Regions from separate parts of the Streptomyces sp. NPDC021622 genome, predicted to be linked through region 1. Evidence: riboswitches for the same ligand, from Rfam matches in the RefSeq annotation. Region 1 holds a riboswitch; each other region holds the start of a gene.
The links. Region 1 has a riboswitch for cobalamin ahead of AB0G47_RS17130 (CbtB-domain containing protein). Riboswitches for the same ligand answer to the same signal wherever they lie in the genome.
Positions count from the first base shown of each region.

Region 2: linked by a shared signal. The riboswitch ahead of AB0G47_RS04105 (cobalamin biosynthesis protein) and the one ahead of AB0G47_RS17130 (CbtB-domain containing protein) in region 1 are both predicted to bind cobalamin.
Region 3: linked by a shared signal. The riboswitch ahead of AB0G47_RS09770 (ABC transporter substrate-binding protein) and the one ahead of AB0G47_RS17130 (CbtB-domain containing protein) in region 1 are both predicted to bind cobalamin.
Region 4: linked by a shared signal. The riboswitch ahead of AB0G47_RS01845 (ABC transporter substrate-binding protein) and the one ahead of AB0G47_RS17130 (CbtB-domain containing protein) in region 1 are both predicted to bind cobalamin.

Region 1 covers NZ_JBFACK010000007.1:361,314-367,013, reverse strand. The annotation lists gene AB0G47_RS17150 (hypothetical protein) at 1-307, opposite strand, end outside; gene AB0G47_RS17145 (hypothetical protein) at 557-811, shown strand; gene AB0G47_RS17140 (hypothetical protein) at 766-1,323, opposite strand; gene AB0G47_RS17135 (histidine phosphatase family protein) at 1,620-2,192, opposite strand; cobalamin riboswitch at 2,328-2,470, shown strand; gene AB0G47_RS17130 (CbtB-domain containing protein) at 2,510-2,737, shown strand; gene AB0G47_RS17125 (CbtA family protein) at 2,752-3,564, shown strand; gene AB0G47_RS17120 (SgcJ/EcaC family oxidoreductase) at 3,685-4,389, opposite strand; gene AB0G47_RS17115 (MarR family transcriptional regulator) at 4,482-4,934, shown strand; gene AB0G47_RS17110 (SDR family NAD(P)-dependent oxidoreductase) at 4,995-5,700, opposite strand, start outside.
Region 2 covers NZ_JBFACK010000001.1:905,757-911,456, forward strand. The annotation lists gene cobN (cobaltochelatase subunit CobN) at 1-1,727, opposite strand, end outside; gene AB0G47_RS04100 (cobyric acid synthase) at 1,724-3,232, opposite strand; gene AB0G47_RS04105 (cobalamin biosynthesis protein) at 3,229-4,284, opposite strand; cobalamin riboswitch at 4,407-4,558, opposite strand; gene AB0G47_RS04110 (hypothetical protein) at 4,677-4,913, opposite strand; gene AB0G47_RS04115 (inorganic phosphate transporter) at 4,926-5,700, opposite strand, start outside.
Region 3 covers NZ_JBFACK010000003.1:509,943-515,642, forward strand. The annotation lists gene AB0G47_RS09765 (iron ABC transporter permease) at 1-832, opposite strand, end outside; gene AB0G47_RS09770 (ABC transporter substrate-binding protein) at 967-1,926, opposite strand; cobalamin riboswitch at 1,970-2,118, opposite strand; gene AB0G47_RS09775 (M67 family metallopeptidase) at 2,091-2,513, opposite strand; gene AB0G47_RS09780 (amino acid permease) at 2,603-4,075, opposite strand; gene AB0G47_RS09785 (DUF2017 domain-containing protein) at 4,426-5,028, opposite strand; gene clpS (ATP-dependent Clp protease adapter ClpS) at 5,068-5,382, opposite strand; gene AB0G47_RS09795 (nicotinate phosphoribosyltransferase) at 5,463-5,700, shown strand, end outside.
Region 4 covers NZ_JBFACK010000001.1:402,828-408,527, forward strand. The annotation lists gene AB0G47_RS01830 (HAD family hydrolase) at 1-685, opposite strand, end outside; gene AB0G47_RS01835 (helix-turn-helix domain-containing protein) at 869-1,735, shown strand; gene AB0G47_RS01840 (VOC family protein) at 1,741-2,184, shown strand; cobalamin riboswitch at 2,182-2,369, shown strand; gene AB0G47_RS01845 (ABC transporter substrate-binding protein) at 2,462-3,475, shown strand; gene AB0G47_RS01850 (iron chelate uptake ABC transporter family permease subunit) at 3,472-4,491, shown strand; gene AB0G47_RS01855 (ABC transporter ATP-binding protein) at 4,488-5,255, shown strand; gene AB0G47_RS01860 (VWA domain-containing protein) at 5,259-5,700, opposite strand, start outside.

The DNA of each region.
Region 1 (5,700 bases):
ACACCACCACGGCGGCAGCCGGCGGGAGCGCGACCCCGGCGATCGGCCATTCCCTGCGTGCCTCGCGGCGGATCACTTCCCACGACAGCGCCTGATGTGCCAGCTTGTCGCCCACAACGCGGGCGTAGACGTGCGTGATCCAGAAGACCAGACCGTTGGTGAGCAGCATGACCACGACCTGGAGCCGAGGGAAGGGACCCAGCGTCCCCACCGCGGCAATGACTGAGGCGGCAAGGAGCGAGCCGTAGACCGCGCCGGAGTAGTCCCGGGCCGCTGCTTCCGCCGGTTCGAGGCTGCGATGATCCATGCCCTCAGAATGCCGAGCGATCTGGGCCGCACGTCGACACCGCGCCCGGCAGGATCTGGAACCTGGTCATGGGGCGGCCATCGCGCAACTCTCCGAGTGGAAACGCCCGTTGAGAGGTGAGGCGATGGCCGGTCCGGAAGCTCTTATCGGACAAGTACATGGCCCCGATCGAGGGGGCGTGCTCACTCGATTCGGGGGCATCGTCCAGGGCGGGCGTACCGCCGGCCTCCCCGCCCATGTTGCAGCGGCATGGACAGCACTTCCACCACGACCGGGTGCCTCCTGGACCAGGAGGCAGCCGATCCGCCCTACGCCGAACTCGCCGATGCGTACGGGATGAACCCGCCGATCTACTCCACCTTGGTGGCTGAGTGGTGGGCCAAGGGGCGGATGGTGCCTGGCTGGGACGATGCTCAGTGGGCCGCCCTCGTCACCCCACCCCGCACCGACGTAGGCGGTCACTCCGACCTGCTGCCGTCCAGTGCGCTGGTTCCGCGCGGGTAGCGACGGCCGCGACGGGTCGCGCTGCCGGCGGTCGTACGGCCGCGGTCGTGGGGTGCGACCGGTTCGAGCAGGGTGGCGAGTATCCCGGTGGCCTGATGGAGCGCCAGTTCCACGGCGGTTGGGGCAAACAGGGTGCCGCAGCCGTCGGGAGGGACAAGCCATCGCAGAGAGCCGGTTGCCCGATGGGGAGCCGGTGCGGCAATCCACGCGCCCTTGCCCGCGTAACGGATGCCGGAGCCGACCCAGCGACTTTCGGGATCCGGGGGCAGGAAGAAGCCCACCCGGTGCGCGGCGAAGTCCGCAAGTGTGGGGCCGGGTTCCTGCAGCGGGGTGCGCAACAGGACGTCGAGGGTGAAAAGGCCCAGCTCCTCCGGCACGCTCAGCACATCCCAGAACCGTCCGGATGCCAGTACTGCGGTCCCGTTCTCTGCGTGCCATGCCCGCTTGCATGCCCGGGGGTCCGTCGCGGCGGCGGCGAGCCACTCAACTGCTTGTCGCGCGTGACTTCTCATGGCTCTCCTTCGTGAGGCTGATGTCGTGGTGCCAGATCTGACCCCCTCGGCAGACCGCAAAAATCCCGACGTCCGGTGCTCTGGCCCGGTTCGCCATGTTCATGCTGGTAGATATCTCTACGTGGTGGAAGGGGTGGCGCGACGTGGCGTTTTCAGGTGGCGCATCCAGTCCGTCGGGCGTCCGTTCGCCCTGTCTTCCGGGGGTTCTCCTGTGGCGAGGATCTTCGGTGAGGCTCCGCGCCACAGCTGTGGGCAGGTGTCGTGATCTGACCACGGCCCAGTGGGGCGGAACTTCCCTACGGTGCCAGGGCGTGACCGCTGAGGAGGTTCCATCGCCCGGTGCGGCCGCTGAGCCGGGTGGCGGTGAGCGGGCGGACGTCCAGTCGCCAGAATGCCTGGTCGGGTGCCGACAGGGCGTGGACGAGGGCGGCACGGATCGCGTCCGGCTCGGCTACGGCGACGATGTGCCCGGCCTGGCTGCCCAACGTATCGAGCCAGGCCGCGATGCGGTGGCGTACCTCGCGCAGTGATTCGCCGCCGTGGGGTGCGGCAGTTGGATCGTCCAGCCAGAGAGCGACGGCTTCCGCTTCGGCGCCTGCCACGGAGTCCAGCGTCCGTCCTCGCCAGCGGCCCATGTCGCAGGCAGCGAGGGCGGCGAGAGGTTCGGCGGGGGCAAGGCCGAGTGCGTGGGCGGTCCCGCGGCAGCGCGGGGACGGTGAGGTGTAGGTGGCAACGGCCGGGGGGAGTGAGCCGGCGGCCGCCTCGGCGCGTGCGATTCCCGCCGGGTCGAGAGGACTGTCGTCGTCGAAGCGGACCTCCTTCAGAGCTTCACTCGTCGCGGGAGATATCAGCGTGAGACGTACGGTCATCGATTCCTCCGCAGGGCCTTCACATGGCCGTTGACCCGCGGCAACCCTATCTGCGGGGGCGTGTCGGCGTGTTGGGGGCGTATCGGCGTGATACAGGACTCACGCCCTTGGCCGGAGGTACGGCACGCGGTACGGTCACGGCGAACATTCAACAGAACGTGACGACGGCGAGACGGAAGTCCGGTGCAAGTCCGGCACGGTCGCGCCACTGTGAGCCGCAGCGGAACCCTTCGAGGGTGACGCCGCGGTGAGTCAGACCCGTGGACCGTCGTCCTGCACCACCGTATGGGACGCGTGTTCCCCAAGGAGGTTTCATCATGGCCGATGCTGTCGTCAATGCTGCCGTTTCCGCCACTCCCGCTCCTGCACCGGCTGCTCTGCCCGTACGGGCTGTCCTGCCCTGGGCGTTGTTCGTGGGGCTCCTGGCGCTGATCGCGCTGTACTTCGTGGGTGCCGAGCAGGGCGTCACCTCTGTGTTCGCCGGCACCGACGTGCACGAGTGGGTCCACGACGGTCGTCATCTGCTCGGCTTCCCGTGCCACTGAGAGGCGACAAGTACGTGCACGCCTCAACTGTGAGAAATCTGCTGGTCCGTGGCATGCTCGCGGGCCTGATCGCCGGACTCTTCGCCTTCGGTGTGGCCTACGCGATCGGTGAGCCGCCCGTCGACGGCTCGATCGCCGTGGAGGAGGCCCAGGCCGCCCAGGAAGCGCCCCACGCGGGGCACGGTGGCGCCGCGCACGAGGAGGAAGCCGCCGAGGAGGAAGAAGCGGTCAGCCGGTCGGTGCAGTCGACCGCCGGTCTGGCCACGGGTGTTCTGGTGTACGGGGTCGCTCTGGGCGGCATCGCGTCCCTGGCGTTCTCCTTCGCGCTGGGCCGCGTCGGCCGGTTCAGCCCACGGGCGACCGCCGCGCTCACGGCCGCCGCCGCCTTCACCACCGTCTACCTCGTGCCGTTCCTGAAGTACCCGGCGACCCCACCCGCGGTGGGCAACCCGGACACCATCTCGAAGAGAACCACACTGTTCTTCCTGATGATCCTGCTCAGCGTGCTGCTCGGCATCGCCGCCGTCATCATCGGGCGGCGACTGGCACCGCGTCTGGGCAACTGGAACGCGACGCTTGCCGCCGGGGCGGGGTTCATCGCCGTGGTCGCTGTCGCGTTCGTGTTCCTGCCCGCGAACGACGACGCGGTCAAGGCCGGGTTCCCCGCAGCCCTGTTGTGGGAGTTCCGAGTCGCTTCACTGGCGATCCAGGCCGTGCTGTGGGCGGTCTTCGGCATCCTCTTCGGAGCCCTGGCACAGCGTCTCCTCGCCCCTCGGGCGGCCGACGCCAAGACCGAGGCCGAGCAGCCGACACCAGCCGTCGCCTGACGCGCACGCAGCCCGAAGTACCGGCCCCGCCACCCTCTTTGGGGTCGGCGGGGCTTGGTGAACCGCGGTGGTCCCCGCGCTCGCACCGGTCACCGGCGCCGTCGTCATGTCTTGGGGGGCTCACTTCTCGGCCGCGGGCTTGGTGTCCGGGGAGAACAGGAATGAGATGCGTTCCATGACGCGCTGGCGCTTGGTGTTCTGGAAGGCGGCGATGCGCCATGTGCCGTCGGCCTGGCGGACCAGTGTGTAGGTCTGCGTCTTGGAGAGGTCGGCCGCCTTCGGCTCCCCGCCCTCGTAGGTGTCGCCGCGGCTGGTGGCCACGGCGGTGTCGGGGCCGTAGAAGCGGATGCTGAGCCACGAGTCGGAGAGCTTGGTGCCCTTGAGGAATCCGTCGAACAGAGCGCGGTGGCCTTCGGCTATGTCGCGTCGGCCCTGGTAGGCGGTGCCCACGTAGCTGGTGTACGTGGCGTCCTTGGTGAACTGGTCACCGTACGCGGTGGCGTCGTGCCGGGCCCACGCGTCCTTCATCGAACGCAGGGTGCGGCAGACCGCCCGCTGGTCGTCGGCGGTCGCGGTGCCGGCCGGTGTGGCGGTGACTTCGGGTTTGACGGCGTTGCAGTCACTCACGCCGAGGTTCTTAGCGTCGGAGATGGCGTTGAGCCACAGGTATCCGCCGCCCGCGGCCGCGACCAGTGTCAGCGCGGTGACGCCCAGGGTGATCTTGATGCGGCGGCGACGGCGGCTCTTCGGAGCCGGGGCGGTGGCGGGTTCCGCCTGCTCGGCCGGCTCGGACTTCTCGGACTGCGGGGTGCTGGTGGCGTTCATGGTGATGCCCCTCCCGTGATAACTTCGTAGGCGAAGTTACTGCGTCAAAGATTTCTCTTCTCTGAGGAAGAGATTAGGGAGTGGGGCAGCCCATGTCAACGCCGGCCAAGCGCCCCGATGCGGGCCAGATCTACCGCCAGTACCTCAGCGCGGTGCTGCTCCACGGTCATGCGAGCGCCCGGGCCTGCGAGCTCGGCGCCACCGATCTGTACGCGCTGAACATCCTGCAGCTGACGGGCGCGATGACCCCGGGTGAACTGGCCGCGCGCACCGGTCTGACGACCGGGCCGACCACCCGTCTGATCGACCGTCTGGAGCAGGCGGGCTACGTCCGCCGCGTGCCCGACCCCGGCGACCGGCGCAAGGTGACCGTCGAGCCGCTCGGCGAACCCGCGGACCTCGACCGCGTCATGGCCCCCGCGCGGCAGAAGATCGGGCAGATTCTCGGGGGGTACTCACCGGAGCAACTCGACGTCCTCTTCGACTACTTCGCCCGTGCCGCCGAGGCGTACCAGGAAGCCGCCGAGCAGCTGCGCGATCAGTGACGTGTAGGCGCGGCGGCCATCAGCCTCTGGGTCGCCGACTCCCCGTGCAGGGCAGGCCGTTCAGGAGGTCGCCTTCGCCGTGCGTGCCTGGATCCACGTGCGGATCGCCGACGCGGTGGTTTCCGCGTGCTCCCGCATCATCGTCAGGTGGTCGCCGGGGACGTCCACCACCTCGTGCGCCGACGGCCAGGACGTCCGCCAGTCGTCGGCGTCCGCGGAGGCCGCCATGGCGGGCGTGGGGAGCGACGCTCGGACCAGGAGGGTGGGCGTGGTGACCGGCTCGGGCGCCCAGTCGAGGAAGATCCGGTTGTAGGCGCCCACCGCGGCCAGGGTGCTGTCGTCGTCGCCGGTGAAGTCGGTCCCTCCGGTCTCGCGCTGCGGTGGGGCGGCCAGGGACAGCAGCCAGCCCTTGCCGCTGTTGTGTGGGGTGATGTGGTACGTGTCAAGGAGTACGAGGCCGGTCGGTGCCCGGCCCATGCCTTCCAGGTGGTGGGCCACCAGGTGCGCCACGTTGCCGCCTGCCGAGCGTCCCACGATCACGAAGGGTCCGTCACCGACGTGCCGCAGCACGCTCTCTGCCTGGGTGCGCGCCAGGGCGGCGCGGTCCTCCGGCACCGCGGCGCCGGCGCCGATGCCGGGATGCGGGAACTCCAGGATGTTCAGGGTGCCCAGGTCGTGCAGGTCGTGCAGGTCGTGCAGGTCGTTCTGGTCGTACTGGTCGGTCTGGAGGGCGTCGTGGAAGCGGGGGAAGTCGCCGCCGTCCGGT
Region 2 (5,700 bases), on a different contig from region 1:
GGCGGCACCAGGTGGTCGACCACCGTGGCGTGCCCGCGCCGCTTGGCCTGGGTGCCCTCGCCCGGGTCGTTCACGATGAAGGGGTAGATCAGCGGCAGCTCGCCGAGCACCGCGTCCGGGGCGCAACTCCCGCTCAGGCCAAGGCCCTTGCCCGGCAGCCACTCCATTGTGCCGTGCTTGCCCATGTGGACGACCGCGTCGGCGCCGAAGGACAGCTCCAGCCAGCGGTAGGCCGCCATGTAGTGGTGCGAGGGCGGCATGTCGGGGTCGTGGTAGATCGCGATCGGGTTCTCGCCGAAGCCGCGCGGCGGCTGGATCATCACGACGACGTTCCCGAACTGCAGGGAGGCGAGCACGATGTCGTCGCCGTCCACGTACAGGCTGCCGGGGGGCTCGCCCCACGCCTCCAGCATGCCGTCGCGCAGCTCGGGGGCCAGCTTGTCGAACCACGCCTGATAGTCGGCGAGCGGCACACGCGCGGGCGCGGCGGCCAGCTGCTCCTCGGTGAGCCACTCGACGTCGTGGCCACCGGCGTTGATGAGCCGGTGGATCAGCTCGTCGCCGTTGTCCGGGTGGCCCTCGACGACGTACCCGGCATCGCGCAGCGAGTCGAGCACGCGCACCGCCGACGCGGGCGTGTCGAGCCCGACGGCGTTGCCGACACGCGAGTGCTTCGTCGGGTACGCCGTGAAGACGAGCGCGAGCTTCTTCTCGGCGTTCGGCTTGTGCTTCAACTGGGCGTGCCGCAGGGCGATTCCGGCGACCCGGGCGGCGCGCTCGGGGTCGGCGACGTACACCGGTACGTCGTCGGGGCCCTGCTCCTTGAAGGAGAACGGCACGGTGATGACACGCCCGTCGAACTCCGGGATCGCCACCTGCATCGCGGCGTCCATGGGGGAGAGCGCGGCGTCCGACGCGTCCCAGGTCGCCCGCGACGAGGTGAGGCAAAGTCCTTGCAGCACAGGGATGTTGAGGTCGGCGAGCGCGCCGATGTCCCAGGCCTCCTCGTCGCCGCCCGCGCTCGCCCCGGAGGCGTGCGTGCCGCCCGCCGCGAGGACGGTGGCGACAAGCGCGTCGGCCCGCCCGAGGATCTCGTACAGGCCCGCGTCCGCGCCGCGCAGCGAACCGCAGTACACGGCAAGGGCGTTGGCGCCCCGCGCCTCGATCGCGTCGCACAGCGTGTCCACGAAGCCGGTGTTCCCGGAGAGCTGGTGCGCCCGGTAGAAGAGCACACCGACGGTGGGCCGGCCCTCGACGTACTCCCGCGTGCCATGCACCCCGTACTCGGGCATCTTCTGCGGCTCGGCACTCTGCCGCTCATGCGTGTCGGCGGCCGACGCCCGGCCGCGACCCGCCGCGAGGACGTCCTCCTTGAGGAAGCGCACCAGCTCGCGCAGATTACCCGTGCCGCCCTCGACGAGATACCGCAGGGCCTCCGCCACGGACCCCGCGTGCACGGTCGACTCGGCCATCAGCTCCGCGTCGGGAACGGCCTCGCCGCCGAGCAGCACCGTCGGGATCCCGGCGGCCTTCAGCGCCGCGAGCCCGTCCTCCCACGCCCGCTTGCCGCCGAGGAGGCGTACGACGGCGATGTCGGCGCCCTCGATCAGGGCGGGCAGCTCGTTCTGTACGTCGACCCGGGTCGGGTTGCCGATGCGGTACCCGGCGCCCGAGGCACGGGCGGCAAGCAGGTCCGTGTCGGCGGTGGACAGAAGCAGGACGGTCATGAGGGTGCCCCCGGTGCGATGAAGGGGAGACCGGACGGTGCGCCGGTCTCGATCAGGCTGAGCAGCGCGTCCGTGTCCGCGTGTTCTTCGATCAGGTCTCCGAGCAGGTCGAGCTGCTCCTCGCGCAGCGCGCCGAAGCTGGTGTCGGGCGCGGGCACGAAACGGCGCCCCGCGGCGCGGGCCACCTCGGTGAGGAAGCGCCGCCGGAACGCGTCGCTCTCAAGGGAGCCGTGCCAGTGCGTGCCCCACACCTCGCCGACGCGGCAGCCGTCCAAGAAGGGCTCTCCGCCCAGGACTTCGGCGACGCCGTGATGGATCTCGTATCCCTCGACGGGTTCGCCCAGGGCCTCGCTGACCGGCCGGGCGAGGGTCTTCTCGCGGGCGAACCGGACCCGCACGGGCAGCAGCCCGAGCCCGTCCACGGCCCCCGCGCGCGACTCCACGTCGTCCTCGATGTGCTCGCCGAGCACCTGGAAGCCGCCGCAGATCCCGAGCACGGGCCGCCCCTCGGCTGCACGCCGCGCGATGGCGTCGGCGAGCCCGCGCTCACGCAGCCACTCCAGGGCACGCACGGTCCCGCGTGTACCCGGCACGACCACGAGATCGGCGTCGACGAGCTCCTCGGCCCGGTCCACGAACCGCACGACGACACCGGGTTCGGCGGCGAGCGCGTCCACGTCCGTGAAGTTGGACATCAGCGGTACGGCACAGACGGCGACCCGCAGCACGTCATCGCCGACCGGGGGAGCGACGACGGACTCCCGCACGGCACCCCGCAGGGACACCCGAAGGCCGTCCTCCTCGTCGATGCCGAGGCCGTGCTGGAACGGCAGCACGCCGAACGTGCGCCGCCCGGTGAGTCCTTGCAGCATGTCGAGCCCGGGTTCGAGCAGCGACACATCACCCCGGAACTTGTTGACGAGGTACCCGGCGACCAGTTTCTGGTCCTCGGCGCCGAGCAGCGCGGTCGTGCCGAAGAAGGAGGCGAAGACGCCACCGCGGTCGATGTCGCCGACGACGACGACGGGGAAGCGGGCGGCCCGCGCGATCCCCATGTTCACGATGTCCGTACGCCGCAGATTGATCTCGGCGGGACTGCCCGCGCCTTCGCAGATCACGGCGTCATAGCTGCCCCGAAGTTCCTCAAGACATCCCACGACGGTGGAAAGCAACGCCTCCTGGCGCCCGCCGTGATAGCCACGCGCACTCATCTCGCCCACGGGCTTCCCCATGAGCACCACCTGACTGCTGCGGTCGCTGCCCGGCTTGAGCAGCACGGGATTCATCAACGCGCTCGGCTCGACCCGGGCGGCCTGCGCCTGCATGGCCTGCGCCCGCCCGATCTCGGCGCCTTCGCGCGTGACGAAGGAGTTGAGCGACATGTTCTGCGCCTTGAACGGCGCGACGGACACGCCCTTGCGGGCAAGCCACCGACAAATCCCGGCGGTGACAACACTCTTCCCGGCATCGGAGGTGGTCCCGGCAACAAGCAGCCCACCACTCATGAGCGTCCTCCCAGCTCGTGCTGCCCTTGCTGTGGGCAGGCGTTCCGCAGGGCGAGTGGGGTCTCCCCTGCTCGAGCGAAGCCGAGAGCTTGGGGAAGGGTGGGCACAGCCCCAGCCGCCGGTCCCCGCTTCCGACGGGCGGCAATGGCAACCCCCAGCGCCAGCAGACCAACCCGCCGAGACAGCCGCACAGCCCGCTCGATGTCAGCCACGGCAACGTCCCGCCCACCCCCGTTCAGAACGGGCCGATGCTCAACCCGCCCCCCGTACGAGAGCGTCCCCCCGAGCCGCACCCCCAACGCCCCCGCAAAGGCCGCCTCCACAGGCCCCGCATTGGGACTCGGATGCTTGGCGGCATCGTCACGCCAGGCCCGCAGCGCCCCGGAGGGCGAATCCCCCGCAGCAGCCGCAAGCAGGGCGGTAAGCCGAGCCCCCGGCCACCCCAGGACGTCATCGAGCCGAGCAGACGCCCACCCGTACCGGAGGTACCTCGCGGACTTGTGCCCCACCATCGCGTCCAACGTGTTCACGGCCCGAAACCCGACAAGCCCCGGAACGCCCGCCAACGCCCCCCACACCAGCGCCCCCACGACGGCGTCGGACGTGTTCTCGGCGACGGACTCGACGACGGCCCGCGCGATGCCATCGGCATCCAGCGCCTGCGGATCCCGCCCGCACAGATGCGGCAGCCGCTCCCGGGCCACCTCGATGTCCCCCGCGGCGAGCACCCCGCCGATGGCCCGCGCCTCACGCCCGAGCGAGGTCCCGCCGACCACGGCCCAGGTCGCCGCGGCGGTCAGCGCGACCGATCCGGCGCGCGAGTGACGACGTACAAAAGAAGAGGCAAGGGCGGCGGCACCCGCCGCCCCGCCGGCGCACACCACGGCATGCAGCGCACCCCACCCGCGGTGATCCCGCCACAGGACACGCTCGACGGCACCCGCCGCACGCCCGAACGCGGCGACCGGATGCCCGCGGCGAGGATCACCGAGAAGCAGGTCACCGAGGAGCCCGGCGGCGGCGCCGTACGCGAAGTCGCGATCGGCACACATGGGTTCAGCCGACCGTTACGGGAAGGGGAGCGACGGGCCCGGCCTGGACGGGCGGGGGCACAGGAACCGGCAACGGGCGGCCGCGCATGGCGATATGTCCTCACTCAGGGTGTCCGCGCCCTGGTTCGACGTGATCGGCGGGCGAGAGTTCCTGGCTCACGGGGAGTCGTCTCCCCGGTGACAGTGGCGGGACCGCGCCGGATTCGCACCGGCTTCCTCTTCTGCCGCCGTAATGGCTCCGGCAGTCCACCACGCCCGCGAACGCCCGTCAACTCGCCTTTGACCTGCGACGGGAGAGTGTGCCAAGGCCCACATACGAAGGTGGGGCGCAAGGCGCCGAAGCGTCCCGCACCCCACCTTGAACTCCGTCGTCGGGCGACGGACTCAGGCCGTCAGGCGACGATCAGATAGATCCCGTATGCCACCGCGGCCGTGCACAGCGCGAAGCACAGGTACGCGCCCGCGCGCGCCGCCACCGCGTTGCCGCCCGCGGCGGAAGTGGCGCCGGAGGTGGCCGCCTCGTGCTTGGAGAGGCCGACGATGCCGAGGGTGAACAGGCCCACCAGGGCCACCGTCACCGCGAGGCTGACTCCGAAGACGGAGCCGAGAGCTGCCCAGTCGATGTCCATGCTGATCTGTCCTTACACCGTGGCGCGGGCGGGATCCGCCACAGGGCCGGTCGGGGCCGGGATGGTGGCCTTGACGTGGTCGTCGTCGGCGGCCGTCGCGGCGGCGCCGGTGGGCGGCGGCGTGACGGCGGCGATCGCGGTGGTCACGACGCCCGCGGGCTCCGCGTCGGAGCCGCCGATCTCGTCGTCCGCGACGTTCGTGTGGTCGACGGCGTTGCGCCGCGAGAGCACCCAGATGACGGCCGAGCCGCCGACCAGGAGCGCCGCGGTCGCCGCGATGCCCCAGGGGCCCTGCTTGGTGAGGAACTCGGCGCCCGCGCCGACCAGGCCGGCGGCCGGGAGCGTCAGACCCCAGGCGACGAACATCCGGGTCGCCGTGGACCAGCGGACCACACCGCCCTTACGGCCCAGGCCCGCGCCCATCACGGCGCCGGAGCAGGACTGCGTGGTGGAGAGCGAGAAGCCGATGTTCGACGAGGCGAGGATGACCGTCGCGGCGCTGGTCTGGGCGGCGAAGCCCTGCTGCGGCTGGAGGTCGGTGAGGCCCTTGCCCATGGTGCGGATGATGCGCCAGCCGCCCAGGTAGGTGCCGAGCGCGATGGCCACACCGGCCGAGACGACGACCCACATCGGGGGGTTCGCGCCGGGGTTGAGGACGCCGCCGGTGACCAGGGCGAGCGTGATGATGCCCATGGTCTTCTGCGCGTCGTTCGTGCCGTGCGCCAGCGAGACGAGGCCGGCGGAGGCGATCTGGCCCGCGCGGTAGCCCTTGGCGGTGGCCTTGGTG
Region 3 (5,700 bases), on a different contig from region 1:
CGCGGTGCGATGCGCCGACCAGCATCCGGGCGGCGTGCGGCACCATCAGGCCGACGAAGCCGATCGCTCCGCTGTACGCGACGAGTACGCCGGTCAGGAGCGAGGCGAGGACGAAGACGGCGGCACGGAAGCGTGCGGTGTCCAGGCCGAGGACGGTGGCGCCCTCCTCGCCGACGAGGAGCAGGTCCAGGGGGCGGGCCAGGGCGAGCAGGAGCGCCGTGCCGACGATCAGTACGCCGGCGGGCAGGGCCAGCATGCCCCAGCGGGCGCTGCCGAGGCCGCCGAGCGTCCAGTACAGGACCTCCTGCAGGTGGTCCGTGCTGTCCGCGACGACCAGGATCAGGCTGGTCAGGGCGGAGAGGATGTACGAGACGGCCACGCCCGCCAGGATCAGCCGGCCGGTGGCGAAGCCGCCGCCGGCGCTTCTGGCCAGGGTGTAGACGAGGAGCAGGGAGAGGAGTGCCCCCGCGAAGGACGCGGCGGGGATGGTGACTGTGATGGACAGGCCCGCGCCGATGCCGAAGGCGCTGCCGAGGACGATGGCGGCGACCGCGCCGGCCGACGCGCCGGAGGAGACTCCCAGGAGGAAGGGGTCCGCGAGGGGGTTGCGGACCAGGGCCTGGAGGACCGTGCCTATGACGGCGAGGCCCGCGCCGACGGCTGCGCCGAGCAGGACCCTGGGGAGGCGGGCGTCCAGCACGATCGTGCGGAAGGGGGAGGGTTCCGCCCTGCCCGTGAGGATCTCCAGGACGTCGGTCACGGGGATCTTGACCGAGCCGAGGGCGAGGCCTGCGGTTGCCGCTGCGGCGAGGGCCACGAGGAGCCCGGCGATCACGGCTGCGTAGGGCGGCCTTCTTTCCCCGATCCCGCCCCTTCCCGAATGTTCCGGCTTCGCCGGCCGTGTGCTGACCGGAGAGTCACCGGCTTCGCCGAGTTCGTCCTCAAACGCCGGACGGGCTGAGATTTTCACAGCTGCGATGCCAGCTTCCCTACCGCCGCCGGGGCCCTTACCCCCGTCACCACATCCGACAGCGGCAGCACCGCGAACCGCTTGTTCTTGATGGCAGGGACGTCGGCGAGCACCGGGTCCTCCAGGAGGCGGCGCTTCTTCTGGGCGACCGTCGTGCCGCCGTAGTCGAGGATCAGGATCACCTCGGGGCTGCTGTCCACCACCGACTCCCAGGACGCGTCGCCGAAGGACTTGTCCAGGTCGGCGAAGACGTTGCGGCCGCCCGCGCGCTTGATGATGTCGTTCCCGATGCCGCGGCCGCCCGCCGTGAAGGCCGTCTTGTCGCCGCTGTCGTACACGAAGACCGGGAGCGGCTTCCTGTCCTTCAACTGCTTCTCGGTTTCGGCCAGTTGGCGCTCGGCGCCGCTCACCCAGCGGTCCGCCCGTGCCCGTACCCCGAAGGTGGAGCCGACCTCGCGGACCTCCCGGAAGACGTCCTCCATGGTCACCGGGCGCTTCGCGCAGCCCTCCACGTCGAGGCGGGTCCTGATGCCGGACTTCGCGAGCGCCGCGCGGCTGCGGCCCTCGCCCGCGAGGAAGGCGCTGGGGTAACCGCCGTACACGAAGTCGGGGTTGGCGGCGAGCAGCTTCTCGTAGGAGGGGTACTCCTTGGCCAGGACCGGGACGGACGCGTAGGCCTTCTCGTACGACGGAAGGACCTTGTCGTCCAGGAAGGCGGTGCCCGCCATGCGGTCCGCAAGGCCGAGCTCCAGCATCACTTCCGTCGTGTGCTGGTTCATCGTCACGGCGCGCTTCGGGGGCGCATCGTACGTCGTCTTCACGCCGCAGTTGGTGACGGTGTACGGGAACCCGGCGGCCTTCGCCCCCGGCGCGGAATCGGGCTCCGCGGAGCTCGTGCACGCGGCGAGCGGGGCGAGCAGGGCGGCGGCTATGAGTGCGCGCAGGGGGCGGGACATGGCTGGGCTGTGCCTCCTCCAGGGGATTCCGCGTCCCCTGTATCCGTGGGAGAAGGCGGCAGGTCAGTTCCTGACTGCCCCACCCGCGAAGGGTGGGGTCACAGTGGCGGGACCGTGCCGGATTCGCACCGGCTTCCTGGGTCCTGCCGCCTCAAAGGTGAGGCTCAGTATGCCTGGACGACCTTTACCTCTTCCTCGGTGACCTCGCCGTCGACGATCCGGTAGGAGCGGAACTGGAAGTCGCCCGCGCCGTCGGTGTCCGCCGTGGAGACCAGGACGTAGTGCGCGCCGGGCTCGTTCGCGTACGTGATGTCGGTGCGCGAGGGGTACGCCTCGGTCGCCGTGTGCGAGTGGTAGACGATCACCGGCTCCTCGTCGCGGTCGTCCATCTCGCGGTACAGCTTGAGCAGATCGCCCGAGTCGAACTCGTAGAACGTGGGCGAGCGGGCCGCGTTCAGCATCGGGATGAAGCGCTCGGGGCGGCCGGTGCCCGCGGGACCCGCGACCACGCCGCACGCCTCGTCGGGGTGGTCCTGGCGCGCGTGCGCGACGATCTGGTCGTGGAGGGCCTGGGTCAGGGTCAGCATGGGAGCCAGGATAAGCAGAGGGGCCGATCCGTACCGAGGGATGGTACGGATCGGCCCACATGCTGGGATCAGCAGGGATCAGACGGGAGTCAGGACTTGATCGCGTCCTGCGGCTCGGCGTCGCCGCCGCCCGTCGGCTGCGCGTTGCGCTTCTGCATGACCAGGTAGCCGACGCCCAGGATGAGCGCCCACACCGGGGCCGCGTAGAGCGAGATGCGCGCGTCCTTGTCGACGCCCATCATCACGATGACCATGCCGATGAAGAGCAGGGCGAACCAGCTCGTGTACGGCGCGCCCGGAGCCCGGAAGGTGGACTGCGGCAGCTCGCCGCGGTCGGCCTTGCGGCGGTACTTGATCTGGCAGACCAGGATCATGATCCAGGCCCACATGCCGGAGATGGTGGCGAAGGAGACGACGTAGTTGAACGCCTCGCCCGGCCACTGGTAGTTGATCCAGACGCCGACCAGCATCAGGGCCGCGGAGAAGGTGGTGCCGACCAGCGGCAGGCCGTTCTTCGTGAGCTTGGTGAAGAACTTCGGGCCCTGGCCGTTGAGCGCCAGGTCACGCAGCATGCGGCCGGTGGAGTACATGCCGGAGTTGCAGGAGGAGAGCGCGGCCGTCAGGACGACGAAGTTGACGATGGCGGCGCCGACGCCCAGACCCATCTCCTCGAAGGCCTTCACGAACGGCGAGACGCCCGGCTTGAAGGACGTCCACGGCACGACCGAGAGGATCATGATGAGCGCGCCGACGTAGAAGACGGCGATGCGCCACGGCACGGTGTTGATCGCCTTGGGCAGGGTCTTCTCGGGGTCCTTGGACTCGCCCGCGGTGACGCCGACCAGCTCGACGGCGAGGAAGGCGAACATCACGATCTGCAGTGTCATCAGCGTGGAGCCGATGCCGTTGGGGAAGAACCCGCCCTGGTCCCACAGGTGGCTCACGGACGCGGTGTCACCGGCGTCGGAGAAGCCGATGGTGAGGATGCCGGCGCAGATGAGGATCATGCCGATGATCGCGGTGACCTTGACCATCGAGAACCAGAACTCGAGCTCACCGAAGAGCTTCACGGAGATCAGGTTGGCGCCGTACAGGATGACCGTGAAGATCAGCGCGTACGCCCATTGTGGGATGGCGTTGTCTGTCCAGTACTGCATGTACTGGGCCGCGGCCGTGACTTCCGTGATGCCGGTGACGACCCAGAAGAGCCAGTACGTCCAGCCGGTCACGTATCCGAAGAACGGGCCGATGAACTCGCGCGCGTACTCCGAGAAGGAACCGGAGACGGCGCGGTACATGAGCAGCTCGCCCAGGGCCCGCATGATGAAGAAGATGACAAGGCCGGCGATGGCGTACGCCAGGATGAGGCTGGGCCCGGCCTTGTGAATGGCCTTGCCCGCGCCGAGGAACAGGCCGGTGCCGATGGCACCGCCGATCGCGATCATCTGGATCTGTCGGGCCCCGAGCCCGCGCTGATAGCCCTCGCCGGATGAACCGGACGAGCCCTTGGCCTGATCGGCCTCATTGCCGTCGTGATGCTCTTCGACCTGCACTGAGGTCATGGTGACGCCTTTCTCCACGCTGATCCGTGCCCGCAGTCTGCGAATGGCCACGGATCAGGTCCTGATCCCCCCGGATATGGATGGAGTGCTACCGGCGGTCTGCCGGCCCGAGCGCCATCGGTGACATGGGTGGCGTCACCGAGTGGTCGTGAAGATTTATCACGGTCGCAACAGTGATCGGCTCAGCCACGTGTGGCGCAGACCACTGGAAGAAGCGGACAAAATTCCCCCGCGGCGTCATACGGGGGCATTGAAGTGACGCGATCGTTATCCGGATTTGAGGATCCGCTGAGCGAACACCTGTTACAGGTGCCGTCTACATCGACTTTCGGCCCAAGTGAGCCGTTCCACTACACGATCAACGTGCCGACCAGCGTCTCCTGCAGACCGCCCAGCCACAAATAGGCCATCACCATCGGTTTGCGCGGATCCTCGTCCGGCAGCTGGTAGAGGAGGTCCGTGTCCTCCTCGTCAATGACGTCGAGGCGCGCGCCGATCGCGAGCCGGAGGTCGTTGAGGGCGCCGAGCCAGTGCCGGGACTCCTCCGCCGACAGCTTGAGGACGGCGCCGCCGTCGCCGGCCGCCGTCATGGAGTCCAGGCAGCGGATCACCACGAGGGCGTCGTCCCGCTTCTTGGCCCGCAGGTCGTTCTCGGTGAAGCGCCTGAACTCCGCGGAGTACGCCCGCAGTTCGTCGGCATCGGCGGAGCCCTCCTCACTGCCCGGTCCGCCGTACGCGTCGGGAAGCAGCCGCTGGAGCACCGGGTCGGTCGGCGGCTCACTGGGGCCTTCCGCGAACAGCTCGGCGAGCGGGTCGTCGGAGGCGTCCTCTCCCGGTCCGGGGCCGATCAGCTCCAGGAGCTGGACGGCGAGGGAGCGGATGATCGAGATCTCGACCTCGTCGAGCGCGACGGCGGCGCCGCCCCCGGGGATCGCTTCGAATTGTCCTGGCATCAGATGCGTCGCTGCTTCCGGTCCACTGCTGTCGGCCTGCTACTTGCGGTCCTGCTGGAGGGTGGCCCAAAGCCCGTACCCGTGCATGGCCTGGACGTCGCGCTCCATCTCTTCGCGCGTGCCGGTGGAGACCACGGCTCGGCCCTTGTGGTGCACATCCATCATCAGCTTGGTGGCCTTGTGCTTCGAGTACCCGAAGTACGCCTGGAACACGTACGTCACGTAGCTCATCAGGTTGACCGGGTCGTTGTGGACGAGCGTGATCCAGGGGACGTCCGGCTCAGGGACGGCGAACGTCTCTTCGGCCGATTCCGGGCGCGTGATCTCTGCGGGAGCCGTACTCACTTGTCCCATGCTGCCACCCGCAGGGGGCCATCGCACAAATGGACCCGGGAAATCGTCAGAGTGACGAGATGCGGGGTAGCATCCTTCGTATGAACACAGCGGACCTTGGGCTGCCGGTGGATGTTCCGTCGACGGCGCTCTTCACCGATCACTACGAGCTGACGATGCTGCAGGCCGCGCTGAAGGCGGGCACCGCCGACCGGCGCTCCGTCTTCGAGGTCTTCACGCGCAGACTGCCCGAAGGACGGCGCTACGGAGTGGTGGCCGGCACCGGGCGGGTCCTGGACGCCGTGGAGAACTTCCGCTTCGACGCCGACGTCATCGGCT
Region 4 (5,700 bases), on a different contig from region 1:
TGTAGCCGTACTTGGGGTCGGACAGGACCATCCGCACCAGGTCCTCGCTGGCCGCGCTGACGACGTAGACCTCTATGCCGTGCTTGCGCAGCGACTTGTAGAGCTCCTGCATGCCGGTGAAGAACTCGGGCGCCTCGACCTCGGTCTTGGTCAGCTTGCCGTCCTCGTAGTACTCGGCCGGGATCGGCTTGTCGTAGGCGAGGAGTTCGTCGACGTACCCCTTGAGCTCCTTCAGCGTGAAACCGGAGAAGATCTGCGCGGCCCACGGATAGCAGACCTGGTCGTCGACCTCGCAGAGCCGGTTGTAGTAGCTGTACAGGCTCTCCTTGTGCTGCGCCGTGTCCTTGAAGGGGATGACCTTCAGCGACGGGTCCATCGACTTGCGGGTCAGCACCCCCTTCATCTCGAGGAAGGGCAGGAGCGCCTCCTCCAGGTCGTTGCGGTACGTCGTGTTGTCCGCGTCGAAGACGGCGTACGCGCCCTTGTGGCCGTTCTCCGAGATCACCTTGCCGAGCTTCGCCGCGACCGGCTTCGGCCAGTGCGGCAGCTCGGCCGCCGTCTTGACCGAGGAGTCGGCCGCCGTCGCCTCCGTGCCCGGCCAGAGCGCCATGCCCGCGAGCACCGCCGCGCTGAGCGCGCCCGCCGTACCGAGAACCGCGAGCTTGCCCTTTGCTCCTACTGCCATGTTTCTGCCCCCTGAGAGCGGTCTGCGCCCCGTCCGGAGCGGCGGGCCATCGTACGAGGTCAGACGGCAGATTCCCATGATCGACGTCACCGGCCGTGAGGGGCATGGACCGGCCCGGCGCGGGTAGCAGCATCGAACGCTTCCGCCCCGCGCCCGGGCCCCGTGCATCGCATACTGGAACGTATGGAGACCGGCTCCCGCGAGTTCGTGCGGGCCGTCCCGCGGCTCGACGGGATGGTCGTGTCCGCGGTCGGCTACCGCACCACGGGCGAGCGGCCCGGCCTGCACCGCGGCCTGCCGTCCCCGTATCTGACCCTGATCTTCTCGCTCGACGGCCCGGTCGTCAGCGGTCTCACCCCCGAGCAGGCGGGCGGCGCCGACGCGATCAGCACGGACATCGTCCTCGGCGGTCTGCACCAGTCACCGGCGTACGTCGTCAAGCCCGAGCACGAGGCGGGCATCCAGCTCGCCGTGCATCCGCTCGCCGCCCGCGCCCTGTTCGGCGTACCGGCCGCCGAGCTCGCCGGTGACATCGTCACGTCCGGCACGGAGGTGATGGGGCGCCGCGCCGCCGACGTACGGGAGCTGCTGTGCGAGCGGGACACCTGGGAGGAGCGATTCGCCGCCCTGTCCGCCTACTTGAGGCAGCGCGTGGCCGCCGAGGACGCCGCCGGCTCCGTCCGCCCCGAGGTCGCCGAGGCCTGGGCCTGGCTGGCCAGGCACCGGGGCGCGGGCACGCTCGGCGGTCTCTCCCGGCACGTCGCGCTCAGCGAGCGCAGGCTCACCGCCCTCTTCCGCGCCGAGTTGGGGATCGGCCCCAAGCAGGCCTCCCGCCTGATGCGCTTCCAGCGCGCGCGGAACACCGTCGTGCGCTCCGTCGCCGCGGGCGCCGCGCCCGATCTGGCGCGGGTCGCCGCGGACTGCGGCTATTTCGACCACTCCCACCTGGTGCGGGACTTCCGGCAGTACACCGGCACGAGCCCCAGCGGCTGGCTGGCCGAAGAGTGCCGGAATATCCAAGCCGGGAGCCATGGCGGAGGCGAAGAGTAGGAGCCATGAACACCACCGAGAAGCAGCAGACCAAGACCACATCCGCCCCCGCAGAACGTGCCCCCGACGTCTGGCCGACCCTCCAGGCCCACGACGCACCCGCCCTGATCGACTTCCTCGTCGGCACGGTCGGCTTCCTGCGCACCGCCGTCTACGAGGACGGCGACCGGGTGGCCCACGCCGAGCTCGACTGGCCCGAGGGCGGGGCGATCATGCTCGGCTCGTACGACGAGAAGGCCGAGGGCTGGTGCCTCAAGCCGGGCACCTTCGGCGCGTACGTCGTCACGGACCATGTCGACGATCTCTACGGGCGCCTCACCGACGCCGGAGTGAAGATCATCCGCGAGATCGAGGACCAGCCGTACGGCAGCCGGGAGTTCGCGATCGCCGACCCCGAGGGCAACAAGTGGTCCTTCGGCACCTACCGCGGCTCGCCCCGGCCAGCGTGATAATTTGCGCACGCCAGTCAAACCCACACCAGGGCCAGGGAATCCGGTGCGAATCCGGAACTGACGCGCAGCGGTGAGGGGGGACGGGCGGGGCCACGGCCACTGGGCGTCCACGGACGCCTGGGAAGGCGCCCCGCCCGGCCGATCCCCGAGTCCGAAGACCTGCTGGCACCTCTGTCCGCGCACCGGGCGGCGGAGGTGATCAAGCAGGCCAGGCTCCGCGTATGAGCCATGAGACTCAAGGGATCGTGTGTCCTCCACAGCCCGTCGTGTACGTATGCCCGTCCTCCTCGGCACGGCCCTTGCCGTCACGCTGACCTCCTGCGGAGGCTCGTCGACGCCCTCCACCGCGGACAAGAAGGCCGCCGGCTACCCGCTGACCCTCACCTCCTGCGGCAAGAAGTCGCAGATCAAGGCGCCGCCGCAGCGGGCCGTCTCCCTCGACCAGGGCTCCACGGAGATCCTGCTCTCCCTCGGCCTCGCCGACCGCATGGCAGGCACCGGCACCTGGACCGACCCGGTCCTGAAGGGCCTGGAGAAGGACAACGCCAAGGTCGAGCGCCTCTCCGACCGCTACCCCTCCTTCGAGAAGGTCCTCGCCCAGGAGCCGGACTTCGTGACCGCATCCTTCCTGGCGACGGTGAGCAAGGGCGGCGTCGCCGACCGCGCCAAGTTCACCGAGCTCGGCGTCCCCTCGTACGTCTCGCCCACCGACTGCGCGGGCAAGGACAACACCGGCGACGGCGACGGCAGCCGCGTCAAGGCGCTCACCATGGACACGGTGTACGGCGAAGTGCGCGACCTGGCGCGGGCGTTCGGGGTCCAGAAGCGCGGCGAGCGCCTGGTCGCCGACCTGAAGTCCCGCCTGGCGAAGGCCAAGCAGGACATCGACGCCTCCGACACCACGCTCCTCTACTGGTTCTCCGACTCCAAGGCCCCCTACATAGCGGGCTGCTGCGGCGCCCCCGGCATCATCACGCGCGAGCTCGGCGCCAAGAACGTCTTCGACGACACCCGCGAGGAGTGGCCCCAGATCAACTGGGAGACGGTGGCGGACCGCGACCCCGACGTCCTGGTCATCGGCGACCTCACCCGCAAGGCGCAGACGGCCGAGAGCGCGAAGAAGAAGATCGAGTTCCTGGAGTCCAACCCGGTCACCAAGAATCTGACCGCCGTGAAGAAGAAGCGGTACGTCCTGCTCAGCGGCCAGGCGATGAACCCCACGATCCGGACCGTGGACGGCGTGGAGCAGGTGGCCGCCGCGCTGCGCGAGTTCGGGCTCGCCAAGTGACGCACGCGCGCGGCGCCCTGCTGTGGGCGGCGGGTGCCGCCGCGCTCGCGCTCTCCGTGGCGGTGGCCGTCACCATCGGCCCCGCCGCCATCTCCGTACCGGATGTGTTCTCGGCGGTCGTGGCGCACCTCGGCGGGGGAGAGACGGGGCTCACGCCACTGCGGGACGGCATCGTCTGGAACCTGCGGATGCCGCGCACCTTGCTCGCCGCGGTGTGCGGCGCGGGCCTCGCGGTCTGCGGGACGGTCCTCCAGTCCCTGCTGCGCAACCCGCTCGCGGACCCCTTCGTCCTCGGCGTCTCCTCAGGGGCGTCCACGGGAGCCGTCGCGGTCGTCGTCCTCGGGGTCGGCGGGGGAGTCGTGTCGGTCTCGGCGGGCGCCTTCGCCGGCGCCCTGTGCTCCTTCGCCCTGGTCCTGCTGCTCAGCCATGCGCTGGGCGGGAGCACCGACCGCGTCGTGCTCTCCGGCGTCGCGGCCATGCAGCTGTTCTCGGCGCTCACCTCGTTCGTGATCCTGACCGCGGCCGACGCGGAGACGACGCGCGGGGTGCTTTTCTGGCTGCTCGGCTCGCTCAGCGGGGTGGGCTGGACGGACGTATGGATCTGCGCGGCGGTCCTCCTGGCGGCGCTCACCGTCTGCCTGGCGCAGGCCCGCACGCTGGACGCCTTCGCGTTCGGCCAGGACGCGGCGGCGACGCTGGGCGTCCACGTGGCCCGCACCCGTCTTATCCTGCTCTCCGTCACCGCCCTGCTGACGGCGGTCCTGGTCAGCAGCGCGGGCGCCATCGGCTTCGTCGGCCTTGTCCTGCCGCACGCGGCCCGCGCGGTGGTCGGCTCCGGGCACGCGCGGCTGCTCCCGGTCACGGCGCTCGCGGGCGCGGTGTTCCTGGTGTGGGTGGACACACTGGCCCGCACGGTCCTTGACCCGCAGGAGGTGCCGGTGGGAGTCGTGACGTCCCTGATCGGCGTCCCGGCGTTCGTCCTGGTCCTCTACCGCACACGGAGGGCCGCCATATGACCACCGGACTGCGAGCGGACCGGGTCAGCCGCCGGGCGGGCGGGCGCCTCGTCGTCGACGGGGTGAGCATCGCCCCGCCGCCGGGCGCGACGGTCGGCCTCCTCGGCCCCAACGGCTCGGGCAAGTCCACCCTCCTGCGCCTGCTCGCCGGTGTCCTCTCCCCGGCCTCGGGGGTGGTCACCCTGGACGGCCGACCGCTGCCGGAACTCGGCCGCCGGACGGTGGCCCGCAGAGTGGCCGTGGTCGAGCAACACGCCGTGACCCAGGTCGACTTGACCGTACGGGACGTCGTACGTCTGGGCCGCATCCCGCACCGCAGGGCCTGGTCCCCGCCCTCGGCGCAGGACGACGATGCGGTGTCCGATGCCCTCGCCCGCACCGGCCTCACCGACCGCGCCGCCCAGTCCTGGCACACCCTCTCCGGCGGCGAACGCCAACGCGTCCAGATAGCCCGCGCGTTGGCCCAGAATCCCCGCGAACTCCTCCTGGACGAGCCCACCAACCACCTGGACATCCACCACCAGCTCGACCTGCTCTCCCTGGTGGCCGACCTCCCCGTGACCAGCGTGATCGCCCTGCACGACCTCAACCTGGCGGCGATGTTCTGCGACCACCTGCTGGTCCTGCACGAGGGCACGGCCTACGCGGCGGGCACCCCCGCCGACGTGCTCACCGAGGAGCTGATCGCGAAGGTGTACGGGGTGCGGGCGGTGGTGACCGGGGCCTCGGACGGGCGGCCGTCGGTGCGCTTTCTCCGGGGGTGAGGGTCAGAAATTGGAGATCACGCTGGTGATCACGTCATTGATCATCTTGGGGTTCTTCGCGTCGTACGCCCGGCCTCCGGTGGCGGATGCGACCTCCTGGAGGACGGTCCTGCCCCCGGCGTCCTTCTCGTCCGCCTTGTCGCCGTAGGCAATCGTGAACACCCGGATCTGCGGCTTTCCGCGATCGCCGATCCGCTTCAGGAGCTTGTCGAGCGACAGGCTGTTGCTGTCTTCGTTGACGCCGTCGGTCAGCAGCACGACCGCGTTGATGGCCGCCGGGTCGTAGTCATCGCGCAGGGTCTTCACGGCGGCGTCCAGGGTGTCGTAGAGGCCGGTCGCGCCGCCCGGCTCAAGCCCGGTGACGTTGTCGGTCAGTGCCTTCGAGCGGGGGCCGCCGGAGAGCTTTCCGTCGAACGGGCCGAGCGGCACCAGTTCCTTGTAGTCC